Regions from separate parts of the Gracilibacillus xinjiangensis genome, predicted to be linked through region 2. Evidence: predicted binding sites of a transcription regulator. Region 2 holds the regulator's gene; the other holds the start of a gene.

Region 1 (4,437 bases), on a different contig from region 2:
AGTCTGTTTCTTTGAGAAGGAAAATCCTCTCATCTTAACACCGGATATTTATAATTCTCTCGGAGATTACTATTTCAATAGAAAAAAATATAAACAAGCAGCAATATTTTTTAAAAAGGGACATCAAATGTAATGTTTTCCTGGGTTCTCCCGCTCAAATTTAGGAGAACCCGGAAATTACCCTGATACATTGCTGTTATTCCTTTCCTGCAATGTACATCAAAGAGTGTAGAACATATCTGTAAAATGAGTTGCCGTTATGATCCTATTTCAACAATGACCGTGATAATGGTGCCATCGTTAAACTTTGTATCGTCAGTGATAATAAAATAACGGTAAAGCTTACACCAACGATCCAGTCACTATGAATGCCACTCGCACTCTTGGCGTGTAATGTTAAGATTAAAAATACGGACATCGATCCTTTTAATCCTGCCCATGACAGTATCGTGGTATAACGCCAGGAAAGCGGATGGAAAACCTTTGATACGGCATAGGTCGTAATAAATCGAACCAAAATCATCAAAACAAAAATAATACCAGCATACAGCCAATAATTTATTTGCATATAATCGGTTAGTTCAATCCCGATTACTAAAAATAAGATCGACAGCAAACTGCCTTCCGCAATTTCCCAGAAACCATCCAATGATTCACGGAAGTGATCTTCTTTCACTGCACGGCCATATTCAAAGGAAATCATCATCCCGCTTGCAACGGTTGCTAAGACGCCGGAAACACCTGCAGCCTCCGCAATTAAGAAAGAACCATATGCCAGAATGATACTAAGCATAAGCTGATAGTTGCGATGATGAGAATAGTGAACAATTTTGCTTACTAAATAACCAAGGATAAGTCCAATCACAGCACCGCCAATTGATACAAGCAGAAAGTCACCGAGAAAGGACGTAAAAGAAAACCCTTTTTCCCTTGTAGCGACAGACAATAATGTGGTGAAAAGCACAATACTTGTCCCGTCATTCAACATGGACTCTCCATCAACCATACTGGCAATCTGTTCGTTTCCGGTAGCTTTTTTAATTACCGAAACAACAGAAACTGGATCAGTAGGTGTCAGAATGGCAGCAACAAGGGCAGACTGAACAAAGCTAAGCGGCGAAATCAGTGAAATTAAATAGCCAAGGAAAAGCACATTCAGTATGATCCCAATTGTAGCAAGAGAAAGAATAATGCTCGCATTTTTACGTAGATCTTTTATTGGAAACTGATATGCCGACACAAATAGTAATGCAGGCAAAAAGACGTGATAAATCGTATATTCCGTTAATTGTGCCGAGTCAAAGTAAGGAATAAAAGCTAATCCGACCCCTAGTAAAATTAATATGGTCGGAACAGGGAAGTCATCTTTCTTTTTATCAATTGTGTATACAATGTAGCCAATAGCAAGTAAGATTATAATCAGTTCAATTGACATACTCCATCACCACCTATGGTGTAACTATTCCCAGTTTTTTGGGTTGGAAACATAGGTACACGGAAAATGGCCTTGAATCTTACCTTTGATAAACTCTGTATTTCCTCGGTGTAACTCCAACATATTTTTTGAAAACTCTGGTGAAATGGCTTTGATCATGGAAGTTAAGCCATGTATATATATCAGATAGGGAATAATCGGAATGGGCGAGAAGCTTTTTTGCTTCTTCTACCTTTTGTTTCTGTATATACTCACTGATCGAGCTCCCGACTTCCTTTTTAAATAGTTTTGATAAATAATTTGGGTGTAAAATGGTTTCCTTAGCAAGCTTACTTACCGTTATCTCTTCATACAGATGTTTGTTATCGCCAATGCCCACTACACTTGGTAAACCAAATAGATCATATATTCTGTCTTTAATTAATTGTGCAGCTTGAAATGGAGTTCCGTAATGAGAGCTCATTCCATCCATAACTATCCAACATTCATCGATGGAGTAAACATGTATTGCTTCTTTAGGAAATAAAGTCATCATCATTTTAGTGATTTCGGAAGAAACATTTACATAGGTGCCCATTCTTGCTTTTGCAATCACTATATTAGGATCGTTAGGCAACTCAAAGAAGCGACTAACATTACTTATGCCGTACTTCTTCTTTAAAGCTGGCGAAGCAGCTAAAATAATACTTCCTGAACGATTGGGATCTCCGACAACAGCTAACATCGCTTTATTTGGATCTAATCCACGACTTACGCATTCAACACTTGCATAAAAGGACCTCATATCGTATATGAGAACATCATGTCTAGAAAAATGAGAGTAATCCATGGTTTCACCCCTCTAAGGAACGTTTGTTCTATTATACCACAACTGTTGAGGTGTTACTCTCAGTATTTTTTTCCATCATAATTTTAAAGCAGCATTAATTAACTTCTCTTTAGTCTCCTTAGCTTGGAGTTTTCATCTGAATTCAATTTTCTAATGATTATATAGCTAAAAATATAATTCCTTTAGGGAGAATTCTAGTGCTAATACCACTATTTACTAAGGTTTAAATTATATCTGCCATGTTAAAATGGAGGAGAGGTGATTGCTATGTTCGTATCTCCTATGTTACTTGATAAAACAGATAAACCATTTGATAACGTACAATATATAACAGAATTAAAATTGGATGGCATCCGTTTAATTTTGGCTAAATTTGATAATAAAGTAAAACTATATACACGTCACCGCAATGACGTCACCATGAAATTTCCAGAACTTCATAATATAGATATTCCAAATGGAACAATAATAGATGGAGAAATCATTGTACCTGGTCCGAATGGAAAGCCGGATTTTGAAGCGATGATGTCTCGATACCATTCTAAAAACTCCCTGCATTCTATTCAGTATGCAGTATTTGATGTGATGTATTATAAAGGAAAAAAAGTTACTAGTCTGCCGCTTTATGAAAGAAAAAAATTATTATCTTCTTTTTTACCTGTTTCTGAACATGTGATATCTGTTCAATGGATATATGACAATGGAATAGCATATTTCAATTTGGTTAAACAAAACGAGTTGGAAGGAATTGTTTTGAAAAAAGCTGACTCTCCTTATCAAATTAATAAACGATCTTCCCATTGGTTAAAAGTGATCAATTATCAATTTGAAAATGTTTCTATCATTGGGCTAAGAAAAAAAGAATTCGGATTATTATTAGGGAAATCAAATGGAGATAAGGTTGTACCTGTTGGTATCATGGAATTTATGACCCCTGCAGCTAAAAAATTGCTATATAGAGAATATCCAAAGTGGATAACGAAGGAAGATAAACAGTTTATTTATATTGATCCGGATAAAGTCAAGTGCCAAGTGAGATTTAGAAATTATACGAAAAGCGGCAAATTACGTATCCCGTCATTTGTAAAATATAAGAAACTTAACCCACTTATTTATTAGGCTTAAATATTACTAAGGTAACAGCCGTACTTCAAAAACGAAGTGCGGTCTTTAATATAACTGAATTTTTAATTTTAGAAAATTACAAATATTTAGAAAAAAATGTATATATCCTAACAAAAGTATGATATTAACAAATGTGCTAAATTTTTCCTTTAAAGGATAATAAAAGAATAACCACCCCTCCTGCTATTAAAATTGCTGGAATAAAATATATCGAAGTACTTATAGGAGGACCAGATAAAAATTGTCCATCACTCATGTAAGTAATTCCTGAGAAGCGTAAAATTTCTTTAATCATTTGGCTAATAAAAATCAGGACTAGACCTAAAGCAATTAAATTTATTCCTTTGTTAATAATAATAATCACACCTTTTAAAGTATTATAGAAATATAATACCATAAAAACCAATCTTTAGGTAAATTATAGAGGAGGGAAATATTTTGATATTACACAAAGAAAATTTATACAAATTGCTCATCATTGGATTGTGTGTTGGCAGGTATTTTATTCTTCGTCACCTTCCTCTCTACAAAAGAAAGGGTGGAAGCGGTAGATGGTGAGCAATCGAAGACACCACTTAAGAAAGGGTTAAAAGCATTGTTCCAGAACAAATATTGGGGATTAATGGTGTTCTTCTCTTTGGTTACGTACACCGGTGCTGGGTTGAATGGCGGCTTGGGGGTTTACTATGCCCAGTATATATTGGAAAATCCGGCATTGGTAGGTCCTTTAGGTTTTGCGGGCTTGTTTCCTGTAATGATTGGTTTATTCTTTGTTGCACCTATTATTAAGCGGTTTGGAAAACGAAATGCCATGATCTTTGGTTTAGTGTTTGGTTTAATTGGAACCGCTTTCTTATTGATTGACCCTGCAAACTTTACGCTCGTATTGATTGGCTCTGTTATCCGTGGTATAGGCGGCGTTCCGGTTGCTGCGTCCTTTTTCGCCATGTTAGCAGACACGATTGAATATGGAGAGTGGAAAACAGGAGTAAGAACAGAGGGTCTTGTTTACAGTGCCGGAAGTTTCGGTACTAAAGTCGGCTCCGGA
Region 2 (4,437 bases):
CACTAATTCGTGTGCCAGCTTCACGTGGTTTAAGTACACGTGTAGAAGTTCGCAGTGTAGACCCTGCTGCTAACCCATACTTAGCATTATCTGTATTATTAGCATCTGGTTTAGATGGTATTGAGAATAAACTGGAGGCTCCTAAAGCTGTTGACCGTAATATATATATTATGGACAAAGAAGAAAGAGAAGCAAATGGAATTGTTGACTTACCAGCAACTTTAGCGGATGCATTAGAAGAGTTGAAGAAAGACGAAACAATTATTGAAGCACTTGGTGAGCACTTATTTGAACATTTTGTTGAATCAAAAGAAATCGAATGGGATATGTTCAGAACACAAGTTCACCCATGGGAAAGAGAACAATATATTCAAACATATTAATCTAGTAAACTCCTTGATGCCGTTGGTGTCAAGGAGTTTTTGTTTGGATAAGTAACTTGTTAGGTAATTATGGATGGAGAGCTAGAGAATATCCGTAATAGTCTATTAAATTTTTAATCCATGTAGATATGTGCAGTGATGAGTCAGATAATTTAGCAAGTGAAAAGAGTAAGTATGAAGTGAGTAAGAATAATGTATTGGAGTATCTAGACGCAAATAACATACCAGAAGAAGTAAAAAATCTATACCCGGTATACGAAACCTACAATGGCCTGCACCCCAAATATATAAAGGAAGCCATTACGATTTTTGCGGAGTCTGACCCAATAGTCAATCAAGTTCAGTTGACATCAGTCAACATCGATTACAAACGTTAGAGGAGTTTTTAAGCTATTATGATGGGGAAGGTTTTGAAGTAGACGGAGTGAACTATTTAGTGAATGATGAAATGATTATCATTCTAACTGGTCTTTCCCTGTTAGAATACATTATTAATGAAGGCACTATATTATCAACTGCAATTGACCTTTTTAACGTGGCGAAAGCTAAACTGATACCTGCAGAATAAGTTGGTACACACTATACTCGTGCAAAAGCTCTCGAGACTTTAACAGTTTTTAAAAACGTAAAAGTCTTTTCGAAAAATCAGTGGAATATTTTACTGCTGATAGTTCAGTATTCTAGTAATTCATGAGAAGGAGAGCCATAGTATTTATGCATAACCCTGACACTATTGTGGCAGAGTTTACTTGTATAGGGGTACCAACCAGAACAATTTGATATGACATTCGTTAAAAAGGCCAGTATTTGACATCAGAAGTGCCTGATATTTTTAATTTTGATCGTTTTACTACATAAAGATACATGTGAATTTCTTGCCACCAAATACTTTCAATTTTGCTTTAATAGCTGTAACCACCAACGTAGGAACTACCAACTATTATTAACAGAATGAATAGGACAACAATTAAAGCAAAGCCAGAACCGTAACCTCCACTCGCGCCCATTATATAACACCTCCTCAACTTAGATAGTATCATTATATGAAAAGTTGAATGAAATGCGTCGGCTTATGTCATATTCCTAAGGATGTTTTAGCAATAAGCTTGACTTTCACTGTATTTAAAGGAGAAAAAATGATAGTCAATAAATCATCAAAATAGGATTATTAATTATTCTATTTATTACTAGTTCATTATCCATTTCAACAGTAGTGTTCTAGTCATAAATTATACTTATAATGAAAACTGGAATAGTTATATATTGCCATTCTAAGTTTTCAATGAAGGGAGGGTATAATTTGACTATTATATTAGGTCCAGTAACGATTAATAGCAACGAGGGTATTATAGTCAGTAATACTTTAAATACTTGTCCAACATTTATAAGTAAAACTGTTGCCGGTGCTGGCAGTTTCAACACAGGGTATTGGATTAAAACAAATACTAATATAAATAGATCTTCTTCAATTGATCCAGATATAAATGATGCAAATATAGCTGAAAATATTTAAAAGGTTAATAAAAAAAGGAGGTTCTCGAAAAATGTCATGTTTTTTCTTTGGTCCTGTCACAATTAATAGTAATGAAGGGTTAATAGTAAAACAAGCGATACATGCATCTCCTACTTCTACAAGTAAGGTAGTTACTGGATCTGGAAGCTTTAATACTGGTTTTTTTACTATGAATAGTAATGGAGTAAGCACAAGTCATACGTTTGATCCGGATGCAGAGGATTCAAATATTTTAGATACAATAGAGACAGATGTTGGTGAAATTTGATAGAGGAACTGTTGCGGGAATTTGCCAAGAAGTTAATTGTAAAAGCTGTGTCGGTATAAGTACCAGTCATAAGATATAAAATAAGAAACGAAATATCTGAGCTTTGAAACCCTTTCTCTATAAGTGAAAGGGTTTATATGTTCCTAATACCAAATTCTTATGGTGGAAAGTTAACCGTTATAAAGGAGACTCAAAGACAGTTAGTCATGAAACTGAATATATTTCAATAATTCAAGACAGGCAGAATACAATAATGGATGTTCTGCTTAATCTGATGCTAAGTAAAAAATTCTACATATTCCTATGTAGAATTTTCCCTATTACTCTATAGATGTCTATATAAACCTACTACTTTCCCTAGAATACTGACATTATCATAAAGAAGCGGCTCCATTGTCGCATTTTCGGGCTGCAAACGGATATGGTCCTTTTCTTTAAAGAAACGTTTGACAGTTGCTTCACTATCTTCCGTCATTGCTACAACAATATCCCCATTTACTGCTGTATTTTGTTGTTTAACAATTACCTTATCTCCATCAAGAATCCCTGCCTCAATCATACTATTTCCTTCAATTATCAGAACAAATATTTGATCGCCGCTATGTACATCAGTGCTGGGAATCGGAATATATTCTTCAATGTTCTCTACTGCTGTAATAGGTAAACCTGCTGTAACTTTACCGATTACAGGAGCAAAAGCAGCTTCCGTTTTTGGAATTTCATTATCATTTTCCTGTGATAATACTTCAATTGCCCTGGGTTTGGTAGGGTCTCTTCTTATGTACCCCTTTTTTTCCAATCTCGCTAAATGACCATGCACAGTAGAACTGGAAGCAAGACCTACTGCTTGCCCAATTTCACGCACAGACGGCGGATATCCTTTTAAATCTACTTGTTCTTTAATATATGCAAGGATCTGTTCCTGTCTTTTTGATAGATTAGTCATAATCAATACTCCTTTAACGTATGATTTGTTAGGAATATTATAACATACGTTCGGAATAATCACAAACATTCGTTCGAAAATACTTGACAAGAACCTTTGTTCGTATATAATGGAAATACGAACAAAGGTTCTCTGGAGGGATAAAAATGATAAAGAAAATTTCTAAAGTTGATTTATTCTATTTGATTTCTTTTGTTGTGGGGATTATCTTTTTATATAGTTCATTTATTTGGAATGTATAAACAAAGAGATCAAGGAGTCGTTAAAATTTTGAATGCAATCATTTATTGCCGTGTTAGTACGGATAAAGAGACACAGGAGAGTTCAATACATAGACAGGCAGAAGAACTTAGCCGGTTTGCTAAAGAAAAAGGTTATAATATTGTGAAAATAATTAAGGAAAAGCAAAGTGGCTACGAGATTGAAAGAGAAGGTGTGTTTGATCTTTTAGAACTTTTTCAACAAAAAAAAGCGAATATTTTACTAATACAAGATGAAACTAGATTAGGAAGAGGGAATGCTAAAATTGCATTGCTCCATCAGCTAGCAAAGATGAATATTACTATATTAACTATTGCACACAGCGGGAAATTAGAACTCTCTGAAGGTGATTCAATGGTATTGCAAATAGTATCGATTGTAGAAGAATATCAGCGTAAATTACATAATGCGAAAATTAAGCGGGGAATGAGGAAAGCGATAAATAATGGATACAATCCTGCCAATAACCTTTCCAACCAACATTTAGCGCAAGGTAGAGAACGGAAGGAATTTCCCATTGAGGAAGTGGTACGACTAAGGGGGAACAACCTGACCTTTGCAGAAATTACTTCTATACTGCAAGGAATGGGTTACAATGTCTCAAAGGCAACAGTTCATCGTCGATACCAAGAACACGAATTGCTTGATAAAAATAAAATGAGTGATTTACAATGAAGAGAGTGTACAAATAATATGTATACTCTTTTCTATTATTTTGAGATAAAGGAGTAAAATAATGCTTTCTAATGATAAAATTGCAAGAATTAATGAATTGGCAAATAAAGCTAAGAAAGAAGAACTAAGTCCAGAGGAAAAAAAAGAACAACAGGCATTACGTCAGGAATATTTAAAAAATGTGAGAAAGTCATTCAAAAACCATATGAAAGGAATGACTGTCATTGATCCAAATGGGAACGATGTCACTCCGGATAAATTAAAGCAACTTAAATCAAAGAAATAGTGTACACTATTTCTTTGATTTTTATAAAAAAACGAGACATAATTACAAAAAATTAGCTTTTTTTAAAGGAGATACTTGTCTAATCTTCGTTTTCGTTATAGGATT

Evidence for each region. The regulator LexA, encoded in region 2, represses DNA repair genes until DNA is damaged. The targets are predictions, from matches to a motif close to CGAACATATGTTCG.
Region 1: ACFOY7_RS05380 (Y-family DNA polymerase) is a predicted target of LexA. The motif match lies at 2,281-2,294, and genes of this name have one in related genera.

The regions. Positions count from the first base shown of each region.
Region 1 is NZ_JBHSDT010000004.1:224,207-228,643, forward strand. It holds gene ACFOY7_RS05370 (helix-turn-helix domain-containing protein) at 1-133, shown strand, start outside; gene ACFOY7_RS05375 (cation:proton antiporter) at 266-1,435, opposite strand; gene ACFOY7_RS05380 (Y-family DNA polymerase) at 1,515-2,264, opposite strand; gene ACFOY7_RS05385 (ATP-dependent DNA ligase) at 2,532-3,383, shown strand; gene ACFOY7_RS05390 (hypothetical protein) at 3,526-3,786, opposite strand; gene ACFOY7_RS05395 (MFS transporter) at 3,847-4,437, shown strand, end outside.
Region 2 is NZ_JBHSDT010000008.1:856,370-860,806, reverse strand. It holds gene glnA (type I glutamate--ammonia ligase) at 1-383, shown strand, start outside; gene ACFOY7_RS15625 (hypothetical protein) at 512-760, shown strand; gene ACFOY7_RS15620 (hypothetical protein) at 808-951, shown strand; gene ACFOY7_RS15615 (YjcZ family sporulation protein) at 1,286-1,390, opposite strand; gene ACFOY7_RS15610 (spore germination protein) at 1,684-1,896, shown strand; gene ACFOY7_RS15605 (spore germination protein) at 1,928-2,164, shown strand; gene lexA (transcriptional repressor LexA) at 2,490-3,110, opposite strand; gene ACFOY7_RS15595 (YneB family resolvase-like protein) at 3,381-4,046, shown strand; gene ACFOY7_RS15590 (DUF896 domain-containing protein) at 4,108-4,332, shown strand.